DNA from 2 places in the Kitasatospora sp. NPDC008050 genome. Region 2 is predicted to be linked to the other one. Evidence: riboswitches for the same ligand, from Rfam matches in the RefSeq annotation. Region 2 holds a riboswitch; the other holds the start of a gene.
What was found. Region 2 has a riboswitch for cyclic di-AMP ahead of ACFZB9_RS30215 (M23 family metallopeptidase). Riboswitches for the same ligand answer to the same signal wherever they lie in the genome.
Positions count from the first base shown of each region.

Region 1: another riboswitch for cyclic di-AMP. It lies ahead of ACFZB9_RS01595 (NlpC/P60 family protein); the one in region 2 lies ahead of ACFZB9_RS30215 (M23 family metallopeptidase).

Region 1 is NZ_JBIBIJ010000001.1:379,503-386,540, forward strand. It holds gene ACFZB9_RS01580 (glycosyltransferase 87 family protein) at 1-376, shown strand, start outside; gene ACFZB9_RS01585 (hypothetical protein) at 405-1,505, opposite strand; gene ACFZB9_RS01590 (NlpC/P60 family protein) at 1,589-2,629, opposite strand; gene ACFZB9_RS01595 (NlpC/P60 family protein) at 2,873-4,021, opposite strand; cyclic di-AMP (ydaO/yuaA leader) riboswitch at 4,025-4,175, opposite strand; gene ACFZB9_RS01600 (NlpC/P60 family protein) at 4,463-5,497, opposite strand; gene ACFZB9_RS01605 (NYN domain-containing protein) at 5,679-7,038, opposite strand, start outside.
Region 2 is NZ_JBIBIJ010000019.1:167,111-174,148, forward strand. It holds gene ACFZB9_RS30195 (hypothetical protein) at 42-281, opposite strand; gene ACFZB9_RS30200 (TetR-like C-terminal domain-containing protein) at 529-1,116, opposite strand; gene ACFZB9_RS30205 (alpha/beta fold hydrolase) at 1,116-1,988, opposite strand; gene ACFZB9_RS30210 (YiaA/YiaB family inner membrane protein) at 2,112-2,402, opposite strand; cyclic di-AMP (ydaO/yuaA leader) riboswitch at 2,599-2,772, shown strand; gene ACFZB9_RS30215 (M23 family metallopeptidase) at 2,784-3,818, shown strand; gene ACFZB9_RS30220 (hypothetical protein) at 3,897-4,808, opposite strand; gene ACFZB9_RS30225 (sensor domain-containing protein) at 4,936-5,667, shown strand; gene ACFZB9_RS30230 (hypothetical protein) at 5,745-6,452, shown strand; gene ACFZB9_RS30235 (tyrosine-protein phosphatase) at 6,437-7,038, shown strand, end outside.

The sequences.
Region 1 (7,038 bases), on a different contig from region 2:
CCGGGTGATCAGCCCGCAGTACATGGTCTGGCTGGTCGGCCTGGCCGCGGTCTGCCTGACCGTGCGGGGCAGCAGCCAGCGCCCGGTGGCCGTGATGATCCTGATCACGACGGTGCTGACCACCCTGGAGTTCCCGCTGAACTTCGGACAGGTCGTCACCAGCTCCGGCATCGGTGTGACCATCATCAGCGCCCGCAACCTGCTGCTGCTGGCCGCCACCATCGTCTCCTGCCGCCGGCTGTGGCGCTCCACCCAGGCTCCGGCGGCGCCCGCGGCAACCCGGCCCGGGCCCGCGGCCGAGCCGGAGCGCGGCTACCCGGTGCGCCCGGGGATCGCCTACGAGCAGAGCCTGCTGGACGACGTCCAGAGCGGCTGACCGCCACGGCCCGCACGAGGGCCCCGGGTCAGTTGTCCGGCCCGACCTGGCGCAGCACCTCGGCGATCCACCGCTTGGTGAACTCCGCCAGCCCGTAGCCGAGGTGCTCGCCGAGCACCCGGTCCAGCTGCTGCTCGCGGCCCGCCCCGGGACCCGCCGCGCCCACCGCCCGGTAGACGTCGACCAGGGTCTGCGGGCCGTACTCGGTGGCGATCAGGTCGCAGGCCAGCCAGGAGAGCTCGTAGGCCTGTGCGATACCGGCGGAGCCGGCCGAGAAGTCGGTGTCGGCGGGCAGCGCGGTGGGCAGTCTGCCGGCCGCCACGTCCTCGGTGAGCTCGGGGGCGATCTGCCGGGCGGTGTGGCCGGTGTTCAGGTAGCCGGTGTAGTCGGCCACGCCCTCGGAGAGCCAGAGCGGCGTCCACGGGTGGGTGTCCGCCCTGGTGGCCACGTGGGTGCACTCGTGGGTGAGCACGGCCTGCCGGCCGAAGGCGCTCAGTTGGCGGAACCCGTCGGGGTTGACCAGCACCCGGTCCGCCGGCGTGTGCAGCGGAGCGCCGGCCGCCGCGACGGTGACCGCGGCTATGTCCGAGTAGGTTCGCGGATCGACGCCGAGCAGCTGGGTGAACTGGGCTTCGGTGGTGGGAAGTTGCAATACCAGTCGGCCCGCCCAGCCGCCGCCCCAGACCGCGCTGACGGCGGTCACCGCCTGGTCGGCCAGCGTGGCCAGCAAGGTCAGCTCGCCCGCCGCCGCGGGCCCCAGCACCACGCAGCGGGCACCGCGCACCGGCGTCGGATCGCCCAGGTCCCAGGGCGCGACGGCGCTGCCGGGCGCCGCGCTCTCACCGCTCACCGCGCCGTCGAGCAGCGTGACCCGGCGCTGCAGCACCGCCGGGTAGTCGTCGAAGCCCGCCAGCCGGTAGGAGAGTTCGGCGTTCACCGTGTCCGCGTCCCAGGAGGTCGCCCGGTAGTCCAGCTGGGCCAGTTGCAGCGGCGCCAGCTCGCCGGTGCGCAGCGCCTGGGCGTGCGCGGACAGCACCGGCGCCAGCCGCTGGGCCGACAGCACCGCGGGCGTGACCGCCCGGGCGGGCGCGGGCCTGGGCACCGAGAGCTGCACCAGCGCGCCGCCCACCAGCAGCAGCGCGGTACGGCGCGAGACCCCGCCGCCCGTGACGGGCTCGGCGGGGTGGGGCGCGGCGGCCGGCTCCTGCGCGGTCAGGGCCGCACCACCGCCGCGACCGGCATCGCGGCGACGCTCTCGTAGCGCACCCGGGCGCCGGGGTAGGGCGCGTGGATCACGGTGCCGCCACCGGCGTACATGCCGACGTGGTGCATGTCGTGGAAGAAGATCACCAAGTCTCCCGGTTGCGCCTCGGACAGGCTGATCCGCTGCCCCCCGAACGCCTGCGCCTGCGAGGTGCGCGGCAGGGTCACTCCGGCCTGCCGCCAGCTCCAGTACATCAGACCCGAGCAGTCGAACGCGCCGGGCCCGGTGGATCCGTACACGTAAGGGGAGCCGAGCTTGCTCAGCGCCGCCGCCAGCGCGGCCGCCGCCCGGTCCGAGGAGGGCGGCTGGGTGCCCAGGTCGACCCGCTCCGCGGCCCGGGCCGCCCGCTCGTGCGCCTCCCGGTCGTCCTGCGCCTGCAGTTGCGCCCGCTCGGCGGCGGTGAGGCTGCCCAGCAGCGCCTGCGCGCTCTTCAACCGCTGCTGCACCTGCTGCTTGGCCGCGGCCAGCGAGGTGCGCACGCTCTCCAGCTCGGCCAGCTTGCCGGTCGCCTCCTCCCGGCGCTGGTCCAGCCGGCGCTGCTGCTCCTGCACCTCGTGCAGGGTGGCGGCGCGCTGCTCGCCGGCCTGGGCCAGGGTGCGGGCCTTGGCCAGGTAGCCGGCCGGGTCGCTGGAGAGCATCAGCTGCACGGTGGGGTCCATCCCGCCGGAGCGGTACTCGGCGCCCGCGACGGTGGCCAGGTCCAGGCGCATCCTGTTCAGGGTCTCCTGTCCGCGGGCCACCTCCTGCTGCAGGGTGCCGGCCTCGGCCTGCAGCCGCTGGGCGGCCTCCTCCGCGGCGTTGGACTTCTCCGAGGCCTGCTCCGCCTCCGCGTAGAGCTGGTCGACCTGTGCCTTGACGTCCTTCTTGTCCGGTCCGCCCGGGGCACCGTGTGCGCTGGCCGTCATCGCCAGCACCGTGGTCGCGGCAGCGGTGACCGCCACCACCCGGGCGAAGCGCCGCGCGGTGCCCGACGGGGGTGTGCTCGCCATCGCTGACGACTCCTATCGCCGAGGGAGCCCCTGGAGCCTCCGGTGAGGCCCGCAGGAGCTGAGGTCCGAGCGCAGACGTTAGCGAGTCGGGACAGAGGAGTCCAAACCCCTGCCGATACGAATATTTGATCCCCAATCGGACATCAGAACGGCTGCCGAACGCCGAAGGCCCGGCCTCCAGGAGGAGACCGGGCCTTCGGGGACGACGGTGCGTCAGGGGCGGATGATCGCCGCGATCATGCGTCAGGGGCGGATGATCGCCGCGATCGGCATCACCGTGGCCGACTCGTAGCGGACCACGGCGCCGGTGTGCGGGGCGTGGATCATCTGGCCGCCGCCGACGTACATGCCCACGTGGTGCATGTCGCTGTAGAAGACGAGCAGGTCGCCGGGCTGGGCGTTGGCGATGTCGGTGCCCTCGTTGGTGCCGGCCGAGGCCTGCTCCTGCGAGGTGCGCGGCAGCGAGACGCCGGCCTGCGCGTAGGCCCACTGCATCAGACCCGAGCAGTCGAAGGAGCTCGGCCCGGCGGCACCGTAGACGTACGGCGAGCCCAGCTTGCCGACGGCGGCGGCGATCGCGGCCTGCGCGGCCGAGCTGCCGGCACTCGGGGTGCTGGGGGCGGCCGTGGAGCCGGTGCTCCCCAGGTCGGTGCGGGAGGAGCCGCGCGAGGCGGACTGCGCGTCGGCCTGGGCCTTGGCGGCAGCGGCGGCCTTGGCCTGCGCGGCGGCCTGGTCGGCCGCCGCCTTGGCGTCTGCGGCAGCCTTGGCCTCGGCCGCGGCCATCGCCTGGCGCTGCTGCTCGGTCAGCGTGTTGAGCAGGTTCTGGGCCTGCTGCAACTTGGCCTGGACGTCGTCCTTGGCGCTCTTCAGCTGCTGCGTGGTGGTGTCCAGCTCGGAGAGCTTGCTCTGCGCCTCGGCCTTGTCCTGGTCGAGCTTGCGCTGCTGCTCCTGAAGCTGCTTCAGCGTCTCGGTCTCGGTGCTGCTCATCTGGTTGAGCGAGCTGGCCTGGCTCAGGAAGCCGTCCGGCTTGCTGGAGAGCATCAGCTGCACGGTCGGCGAGATGCCGTTGTTGGCGTACTGGTCGGCGGCCACCGAGGCCAGCCCGGACTGCAGGTTGGTCACCTGGTCCTGCTGCCGCGCCACCTGATCCTGCAGGTCACTGACCTGCTTCTGCAGGGTCTGCTGCTTGGCCTGCGCGCCGTCGTACTGCTGGGAGGCCTGCTCCGCCTGGTTGTTCAGGGCGTCGACCTGGGACTTGACCTGGTCGAGCGAGGGCGCCGGGTCGGCATGCGCCGCCCCCTGCGCGGAGAGCGCCACGGCGGTCGCGGCAGCCGCGGTCAGAATCGACGCACGGGTACGGCCGACGGGCTTGGGACGACGATGGGACGCCACGAATCCTTCTTCCTCCGACCGCCTACCGGGTGAGCTGACGGGTTCGGGCTGGAAGAGATGCCCTACGACGCCTCACCGGCCTGACGGCCGACCTGGCGCCGATTCACCCCGAGGAACGTGGTTCCCCGGCTCCGGTCCGCAGCTCCCCGGTGAGGGGGTCCCCGTCGGGCAGTCAACTGCCCGTGCTGCTTTCCAGACTCGGCGGTAACCTCCGCTGCCACCCCGGTCGGGTGATCACCATCGCGGCGGTCTGATGAGCGACCCTAGTAACAACTCTGTGATCCGTTCAAATCCTTGTCAGAAAAACTGCCCAACTTTGACTCTGGGTGCTAAGGAGATCACCCGCGCGTGATCATGCCGGATACAAACAAGTGGCCCCCGTCACACCACACGGGTGACGGGGGCTCAGAGGCAGTCGGCGCGCGCCGGGGCGACGGCGGGTCAGACCCGGCGGATGATGTACGACTCACCCATCGAGTTGGGGTCGGCGATCCGCACCACGTCACCGGTGTGCGGCGCGTGCACCATCTTGCCGCTGCCGATGTACATGCCCACGTGGTGCCGGTCGCCACCGAAGATGATCAGGTCGCCCGGCTGCGCCTGGGACAGGCTCGGCACCGCGGTGCCCACCGTGGCCTGCTCCTGCGAGGTGCGCGGCAGCGAGACGCCGGCCTGCGCGTAGGCCCACTGCATCAGCCCCGAGCAGTCGAAGGTGCTGGAGCCGGTGGCACCCCAGACGTAGGAGTCGCCGAGCCGGCTGAGCGCCGCCTGCACCGCCTGGCCGGCGTAGCCGGCGGCCGGCGGGAGGTCGAGCGAGCCGAGGTCGGTGCGGGCGCTGCCGCGCGAGGCGCGGTCGGCGGCGGCCAGCGAGGCCCGGTCCGCGGCGCTCAGCGAGTTGAGCAGCTTCTGCGCGGCGGCCAGCTTGCTCTGCACATCCGCCTTGGCCTGGTTCAACTGCTGGGTGGCGCCGTCCAGCTGGGCCAGCGTGTCGGAGGCTTCCTTCTTCTCCTGGTCCAGCTTGCGCTGCTCGCCCTGGAGCGACTTGAGCGCGTCCGTCTCGGTGCTGGTCGCCACCTGCATGCTGGACGCCTGGTCCAGGTAGTTCTGCGGGTTGGAGTTGAGCATCAGCTGCACGGTGGGGTCGATCCCGCCGGTGCGGTACTGCTCGCCCGCCACCGTCGCGAGCCCGGACTGCAGTTGGGTCAGCTGGTCCTGCGTGCGGGCCACCTCGTCCTGCAGCTGGGAGGCCTGCTGGCGCAGCTGGTCGCCGCGCTCCTTGGCGCCGTCGTACTTCTCGGCGGCGGCCTCCTGCTGGTTGTTCAGGTCGTCGATCTGCGCCTTGACGTCCTGGATGGACGGCTTGGGGTCTGCCCAGGCCCCGGTCTGCGAGGAGAGCGCGACCGCGGTCGCCGCAGCGGCGGTGAGCACGGTGATCCGCGCGCGGCTCGACTGCTTGGGACGGCGATGGGACGCCAAGGGACCGCTCCTTCTTCTGCCGGCCTCACCCGATCGGATGAGTGACCGGAAAAATAGGTTTGACGCCAGACCCTAGTGAACATCACTTCCCTGCGCCACTCCCCTGCTGTCACGAACTGCCCTCGCCCGCAAGGCCCTCACGCAACATTCACATGATCGGCCTTGACCGACTGACGGCTGATCAGCCGCGGGAGAGACGGTTCAGCAGCAGTACCGAGGCCACCGGGCGCGCACCGGCCTTGCGCACGCCGTCCGCCACCTCGCGGTCCGTCGAGACCACCACCACCGGCCGCCCCTGCGGCTCGGCCCGCACCAACTGGCGGATCAGCTCGTCCGCCGTCTGCCCGGTCCTGCTGAACCGCACCCGGACACCGCGCGGCGGCGCCATGATCACCGGCACGTCCAGGTCCTGCCCGTCGAAGACACAGGTCACCTCGGCCTGGGTGCGCTGGGCGAGCATCGCCAGGCCGCCCAGCAGGCGCAGCCGCTGCTTCTCCAGCGGCAGCGTCGGGTAGCCGGTCTTGGTCACGTTGTAGCCGTCCACCACCAGGTGGACCTGCGGGATGGCCAGCAGCTGGTCCAGCAGCGCCGGATCGTCCTCGGCCAGCCCGCGCCGGGCCACGTCGTGCGGCGAGGCCGAACTCGGCACCACCGCGTCCACCAGGTCCGCCGGGTGCAGCGTGGTGATCGGCAGCGCCAGCTCGCGCTGCAGGCCCTGCGCCGACTGCAGCACCGTGTCGAGCAGCAGCCGCAGCCGCATGTCCTCCACGCTGCGCCCCTCACGGGCCGAGCGGCGGCCGGTCTCCAGCGCGCTCTCCAACTCGGCGACCCGGTGGCGCAGACGCCGGTTCTCGCTCTCGGCCGCCCCGCGCTCGGTACCGGCCGCGGCCGCGGCGGCGGCCAGCTCGGCCTGCAGCTTGCGGGTCTCGGCCTGCGCTCGACGGGTGTCGCTCTCCAGCGTGCGCACCTTCTTGCGCAGCGACTCCACCTCCTTGCGGATGCCCTCGGAGTCCGCGCGCTGACGCTCCAGATCGGCCCGGGCCGCCGCGCGGGTGGCGGCCAGCTCCTCCTGGAGCTTCTCCACCAGCCGGGCCGCCTCCGCCACCGCGTCCTGTGCGCCGGCCCGCTCGGCCTGCTCGCCGGCCTCGGCGACCAGCCTGGTCCAGCCACTGGTGCGCAGCAGGTAGGCCGCGGCCGCCACGTCCAGCGGCTCGGCGGCGCCCGGCACCTGGCCGGTCTCCAGTGCCTTGACCAGGTCGGGCTGCCCCAGCCGCAGCCGGTCCGCTATCCGCAGCCGGAAGACCGGCTCGGCCTCCAGTGCGGCGGCCAGCGCGGTGCCGGCGTACTTGGCCCGCCGGGCGGGGGTGAACTTCGCGTACGGGCGCAGGGTGGGCGGCAGGTCGGTGGGCGGCAGTCCGCCGAGCGCGTCCGCGGCCAGCCCGATCACCCGCCGACGCACACCCTCGGGCAGCGGGCGGTCCAGCTGCTCGGCCGGCCCCGTCTCCACCCCGGGCTCCACCTCCACCCCGGGCGCTGCCTGC
Region 2 (7,038 bases):
CTCCCGTGCGTACGACTGTGCGCCCGTCCGTACGACTGGGGCTACTGCCCGTCCGACTCCCCGTAGCCGGGCTGCGGCCGGGCCGGGACGGTGCCCATCGAGCGCACGCCCCGCACGATCGACAGGCTTCGGCGCATCGCGGCCCAGCCCGTCAGGGCGGCCGGCCTGACGGCTGCCGGGTGGCCGGCGCGCCGCGGCGGCACGGCGGCGGTGCGCTGGGCGGGCAGCGCCGCGGGGGAGGTCCCGAGGGCCGCACGGTGGGCGGTGGTCGGCTGCGTCATGGGCCCTCGTCCTTCGCGGGTGAGCCGCGAGCGGACTCGCGGGTGGTACGCCTCGGCTAGCTGCTACCCGGGTGGGCCTCAGTCTGACCTTCGTTCGGCGACGAATCGGTCTCGGTTCCTGTCCGAATGCGTACCGGCTGGGACTTTAGTCCCTTTTCCCTAGTGCTATCCGATCAGCCCATGGTCTGACCAGACGTTTGGCGACAGGGTTGACCAGAGTTTGACCAGCCGCTTGCCCGGGGTCTGCTCAGCTCCCCGTCCCGAGGCCGTCCGGCCAGGCCCGCAGTCCGCTGGTCAGCATCCCGATCAGCCGCTGCTGGGTCACCTCCAGGTCCTCACGCAGTTGGAAAGCGCCGCCGATGGTCAGCGAGGCGAAGCCGTGCGCGAGGGCGCGCACGGTGCGGGTCGCGTGCACCGCCTCCGAGTCCGCGATCCCGTAGTCCTCCAGCACCCGGAAGATCGCGCCGACCAGTGCGGTGGCCGCGTCGATCAGCTCCCCGTCGGCGCTGGACGGGCTCTGTGGCAGGGCGGCGTAGCGGTGCGGGTGCTCGATCGCGTACCCGTGGTACGCGCGCAGCAGGGCGTCGACCGCCGCGTCCCCGCGCAGCCCTTCGGTCGCCTGCTGGAGCCGGGCCGCCAGGTCGGTGGTGACCCTGATCGCGACCAGCCGGCGCAGCCCGCCCAGGCCGCCGGGCACGTGCTTGTAGAGCGAGGGCGCGGCGACCTTGGCCCGCAGCGCGACACCGGCCAGGGTCAGGGCGTCGGGGCCCTCGTCGTCGATCAGGCCGAGCGCGTGGTCGACGACGAGGTCGGGGGTCAGTCCGGCGCGGGGCATCAGGCAACCTCGGTGAAGAAGGGGAGCAGGGCGGCGGCGGTGGCCTCGGGGTGGTCCGTCATCGAGTAGTGCCCGGCGCCGTCGATCATCACCTTACGGGCCTTGAGCGCGGCCGCCTGGCGGTCCGCGACCAGCTCCGGGTCGGTGAAGTCGGGGTCCTTGGCGCCCATCACCACCAGCGCCGGGCAGCGCACGCCCTCGGTCCAGCCGACCGGCGCCGAGTTGCCCCGGGCGTAGCCGCGGGTGGCCTGCTTGCGGCCGGGCGTGCGCGCCGCCCGGACCTGGCGGGCGATGTACTCGGCGTGGTCGGCGGGCTTGGTGGTCGGGAACGCGATCCTGTTCAGGTAGAAGCCCCAGAACCTCGGGAAGGCGATCACCGCGCTGCCCATCACCTGGACCATCGCCCGCTTCAGCGCGCCGGCCTCGGGCTGCTCGACGAAGGCGTTCAGCAGGACGATGCCGGCCACCTTCTCGGGGGCGGTGGTGGCGGCCTTGAGCACGGTGGCGCCGGTGTAGGAGTGGCCGACCAGGACGGCCCGCCCGATGCCCAGGTGGTCGAGGAGCGCGATGACGTCCCCGGCGATCGCGGCGGGGGAGTAGTCGTCCCAGGCCAGGGAGGACTCGCCGAGGCCGCGCAGGTCCATGGTGATCACGCGGCGGCCGGCGGCGAGCAGCAGCGGGCGCAGGTAGCGGAAGCTGGCGCGCGGCTCCAGCATGCCGGGCAGCAGCACCACGGGGGTGACGTCCTCGCCGGGGGTACCGGCGCCGGATGCGTCGGCGCCGGACGTGTCGGCGCCGGACGTGTCGTCGAACGCGATGGTGCCGCCGGGGAGCTGGAGGTACTGGGTCTGCGGGGTGGTGGTGGCGTTCACGGCGGCCTCCTGGCCTGACGAACGGTGGGTGCCGGCGGCCTGCCGACACCCACAAAGCTATGGCTAATAGCCGTAGCCGTCAACCCCGCGCGAGACCTCTCTCCGTCAGCCCCCCGCGGCCCCCTACAGCCCTTCGGCCCGGAACGGATCATGCTCGGCGAGCAGCTTCTCCAGCCGGGCCTGGTCGACCCGGGTGACAATCTCGCCGGCCTCCTGCCGGTCCCGGATCACCTTGGCGAGCGTGAAGGCGGAAGTCAGTGCGTAGAGCAGGCCGACCGCGAGGAATGCCCGCATCCAGGAACTGACGGGCAGGTAGGCGATGCCCACGGCGAGGCCGCCGGTGGAGAGCGCGAAGGAGAGGATCGCCTGCAGGTAATAGGCGGACGTGGTCCGCGGTTGAACCGTGGAAGTCATGCCTGAAGGATGGCCAACTTCCGTGCCGCGCACCTGAGTACGACTACTCAGATCGGGCCCGGGCGGCGCTGTGCATGACGGGAACATGACGTCATGGGAATGTGCCCGTTCGATCGGAGCGGCTTGGAATCGCGCGCTCCTGGGATTAACGTTTGATAACGCAGCGCGGTCGGCAACGCCGTACCCGAAACGGCACCGTGCGCCGTCGCCTAATCCACGGACCAGCCTTCGGGTTGGGCCGGGAGCCGGGGAACCACGTTCCTTGGGGTGAATCGGATCGTCTTGGGCCGGATCGGTCCAGGTCGGACCGTAGGAGACCTTCCTGCTCCGAACCCGTCAGCTAACCCGGTAGGCGCGAGGGAAGGAAAGGAGCGCGCCCCCGTGGCGTTGTCGCACTCCCCGGAGAGCCACACCGAATCGGGCACCACCGGCCTGCTCGACCACCCCGGCGCGCCGGCGGACCCCGCCCGGCCGAAGGTGCCCCGGCAGGCCCGCGCCGGCGCTCCCTCCGCGAGCCTGCGGCTGGGCGGCGCCCCGACCATGGTCACCGCGATGGCCGCCGCGCTCGGCGCCACCGGTCTGTCGGCCACCGCCGCGGCCGCCGCCACCCCGGCCCCCGCGCCCGCCCCCGCGCTCACCGTCCCCGACCACGGGGCCCAGGCGCAGTCCGACGGCGCCGCGGACCCCGGCCTCGCGCTCGCCGCCCGGATCCAGCAGCAGGCCGACCAGCGCACCGCCGCCGAGGAGGCCGCCCGGCTGGAAGCCGCCAACGAGGCCGCCGCCAAGCGCGCGGCCCAGGCCGAGGCGGCCGCCCGGGCCGAGGCCGAGCACCTGGCCGGACAGCAGCGGGCCGGACAGCAGCGGGCCGAGCAGGAGCGGGCCGAACAGCAGCAGGCCGCCCGGGCCCAGGCCGCGGCAGCCGCCCAGGCCGAGCAGGAGCACGCGGCCGCGCAGGCCGCAGCCGAGCAGGCCAAGGCCGCGGCCGAGCCGATCGCCGCCCGCCTGCCGCTCGCCAAGTACACGGTGGCCGCGTCCGGTTCGCCGTGGGCCGCGCTGCAGACCGGCCTGGACTTCGTCGCCGCCGTCGGCACCCCGGTCGGCGCGGTCAGCGGCGGCACCGTCAGCTCGGCCGGCTGGTCCGGCGCCTACGGCTACCGGGTCGTCCAGACCCTGCCGGACGGCACCGAGCTCTGGTACTGCCATCTGGCCTCGATCGCCGTGACCGCCGGCCAGGTCGCCCCCGGCACGGTGCTCGGCACGGTCGGCGCGACCGGCGCCGCCCCGAGCCTTCGCCCGGGCGCTGCTCCCATCGGCCCGCACCTGCGCCTGGAGGTCCGCCCGGGCGGCGGCGCCCCGGTCGACCCGGCCGCCTGGCTGGCCGCCCACGGCGCCACCGTCCGAGCCGTCACCGTCTGAGCCGTCGCTGTCCGAGCCGTCACTGTCTGGGCCGTCACTGTCCGACTGGGCCAGGCGCAGTGCCCGGCCGGGTGGGCGCTACGCCTGCGCCTCGTCGTCCGTCCACAGTCCGAGGTCGGGCAGGTCCACCAGCCCGCGCCGCACGATGTAGCCGTCCACCTCCGCCGCGCCCGGCTCCGGCGCCAGGTCCTGGTACTCCGTCAGCAGCAGCTCCGGCAGTGCGGGCACGGTCCACTCGCCGAGCAGTCGCAGCGCCTCGGCCTGCACGGCCACCTCGAAGGCCGGGAAGTCGCCGGAGAGTTCGGCCGGCATCGGCAGGCCCAGCGCGTTGAGCCCGGCCAGGTTGCGGTAGCTGCGCTGCATCAGGCGGTTCTCCACCAGCAGCCGCGCCCCGTCGGTGGCCATCCCGATCGACAGCAGCACGCCCTCGGTCCAGCCCTCCTCGCCCTCGGGCTGCTCCAGCCCCGTGAGCGCCGCGAAGGCGGCGATCCGCTCCGGCTCCGCCAGCGTGCGGAACCCGTCCAGCCAGGCCCGCACCGCCGCCGGGTCGGCGGTGTCGACGCCGGCCTCGCGCAGCAGCAGGGTGTAGAGCCGGGGCCAGGTCAGCAGGTGCGGCTGGCGCAGCAGCCCGGCCAGCAGCTCGCCCTGCCACTCGGCCTCCTCGTGCAGCCGCTGCTGCCGCTTGGCGTTGAGCCGCTTCGCCGCGCGCTGGTGGTCGATCAGCAGCCGCACGGCGTCGCCGTAGGCGTGCTGCGGCTGCTCCGGCAGCGGCTGGACGTACAGGTGCAGCCGTTCGTACAGCAGTTCCTGGAGCAGCGGGGAGGTCAGCTCGGGGAAGCCGTCGTGCAGCTGGGCGTCGCCCAGTTCGAGCAGCGTCAGCACCGCCGCCACCGCCGCCTCGGGTGCCGGCGAGAGCCCCTGCTCCTCGGCCCATCGCAGCAGCTCAGCGGTGTGCGGTCGGGGTGCGAGCCGCAGGTCGTCCTGGTCCATGCGTTGATCTTCGCACTCGTCGGGCTGCCGGGGCCCGTCGTCAGCGCGAGGGTGGGGTTAACCCCACCGCGGGTTCGCCGGTCAGCCGCCTACCGGCCGGGGTGCGCGAGGCGGCACAGTAGTCGGCATGACAACGACCGCCACCCCGTTCGCCGCCTTCGACGCCGCACCCGGCCCGGAGGACGCCGCCGCGCGGGGGCGGGACGAGGGGTTCGAGGTGCCGTACTTCTGGCGCGGCCCGTTCGCCCGGGAGACCTACCGCGAGCTCGGCTACATCCTCACCTCGCTCTTCACCGCGATCATCGGCTTCGCCTGGACCGTCCCGCTCTTCGCCGCCGGCGTGGGCACCGTGATGACCTTCCTGGGCCTGCCGGTCCTCGCGCTGCTGCTGGCCGGCGCCCGCGGCCTGGGCACCCTGGAGCGCGTCCGGGTGGCCGGGCAGCTGGGCCTGCGGCTGCGGGCGCCGCGTGCGGTGCGTCCGGCGTCCGGCGGGCTCTGGAGCCGGATCACCGGGCAGCTGCGCGACCCGGCGGGCTGGAAGGCGGTGGTGTACCACGTGGTGATGTTCCCCTGGCACGTCTTCTGCTTCGTGCTGTCCGTCAACCTGTGGGTGATCGGCCTCGCGATGGCGCTGCTGCCGGCCTACAACTGGGTCTTCCCGACCTACACCGACTGGCCCGGCCTGCGGCTGTTCAACTACACGGCGCACGGTGTGCAGCACGACTACTACCTCGCGCACCTCTGGCAGGTGGCCGGCGTCTCGCTGGTGGGCATCCTGCTGATCTTCCTCACCGCCCGGCTGACCCACCTGCTGACCAACGTCTCGCGCGGCGCCGCCTGGCTGCTGCTGCGCGGCTGACGGGCTGACGGGCCGCTGCTCGCGCCCACCGCTCACCCCCGGGTGCGCGGTGGGCGCGGGCGTGTTCAGGTGAGGTCATGCTGGTCACCTCCCGGCCGCTGGACGAGTACTGCGGCTTCTTCGGCCTGACCCGTGCCGCCCTGCGCGCGCTGCCGGGGCCGGTGCTGGACTGCCCCGGCGGCGCGGCCGGCCTGGTCGCCGAGGCCCGGGCGCTCGGCTGCCGGGTGCTGGCCGTCGACCCCGCCTATGCCGCGCCGGGTGCCGAGCTGCTGGCCGGCGCCGAGGCCGCCCGGTGGACGATGGCCCGCGCGATGCCCGCCGCCCCCGCCCGCTACCTCAGCCCGCGCCACCTGCCGTACCAGAAGTACCTGCGCAGCTGGGACCGGGCCCGCCGGCTCTTCGCCGCCGACCGGGCCGCCCACCCGGGCGACTACGTGGCCGCCGCGCTGCCGGCGCTGCCCTTCGCCGACGGCAGCTTCGCCCTCACGCTCAGCTCCTATCTGCTCTTCGCCTACCCCGAACGCTTCTCCGCGGCAGAGCAGTTGGCCGCGCTGCTGGAGCTGGTGCGGGTCACCGCGCCGGGCGCCGAGGTGCTGGTCCACCCGCTGCACGACGCGCGCAGTCGCCGCAGCCCGAGGCTGCCCCTGCTGCGCGAGGCGCTCGGCCGGCAGGGGGTGCACAGCGAGCTGCGCACCGTGCGGGCCCCGGGGGACGGGCGGCGCCGCTACGTGCTCGCGCTGACCCGGCATCACCGCTACCGTGCGGTGCCATGGATGAACACCTGAGCGGTTCCCGGCTGCTGGCGATACCCGGCCTGCGCAACCTGCGTGACCTCGGCGGGCTCGGTGCGGTCCGTCCCGGGCTGCTCTACCGCTCGGGCTGGCTCGTCGACCTGCCCGAGGAGGGTGCCCGGGTGCTGGCCAAGCTCGGCCTGCGCACCGTGCTGGACCTGCGCGACGCGGACGAGCTGGTCGCACAGCCGGATCGAACGCATGATCTGAACGTCGATCTGGCCAACTTCCCGGTCCTGCCGCAGGACGGCTCCTACCACCCCGGGCTGCCGCCCGAGGAGACATACGCGCTGATCATGGACACCGCGGGCCCGGTGTTCGTCGCCGCGCTGCGCCGGCTGCTGGAACCGCGGGCGCTGCCCGCCCTGGTGCACTGCGCGATCGGCCGGGACCGCACCGGCCTGCTGGTCGCCCTGCTGCTCGAACTGCTGGGCGTGCCGCCGGAGCAGATCCTCGCCGACTACCTGCTCTCCAACGAGGGCCTGGGCGTGCTGGACGGGCCGGTCCCGTACGTGGACCCGCAGGGCGTGACCCGCTACACCAAGCCGGTGATGGGCGAGTTGCTCACCGGTGCGCTGGA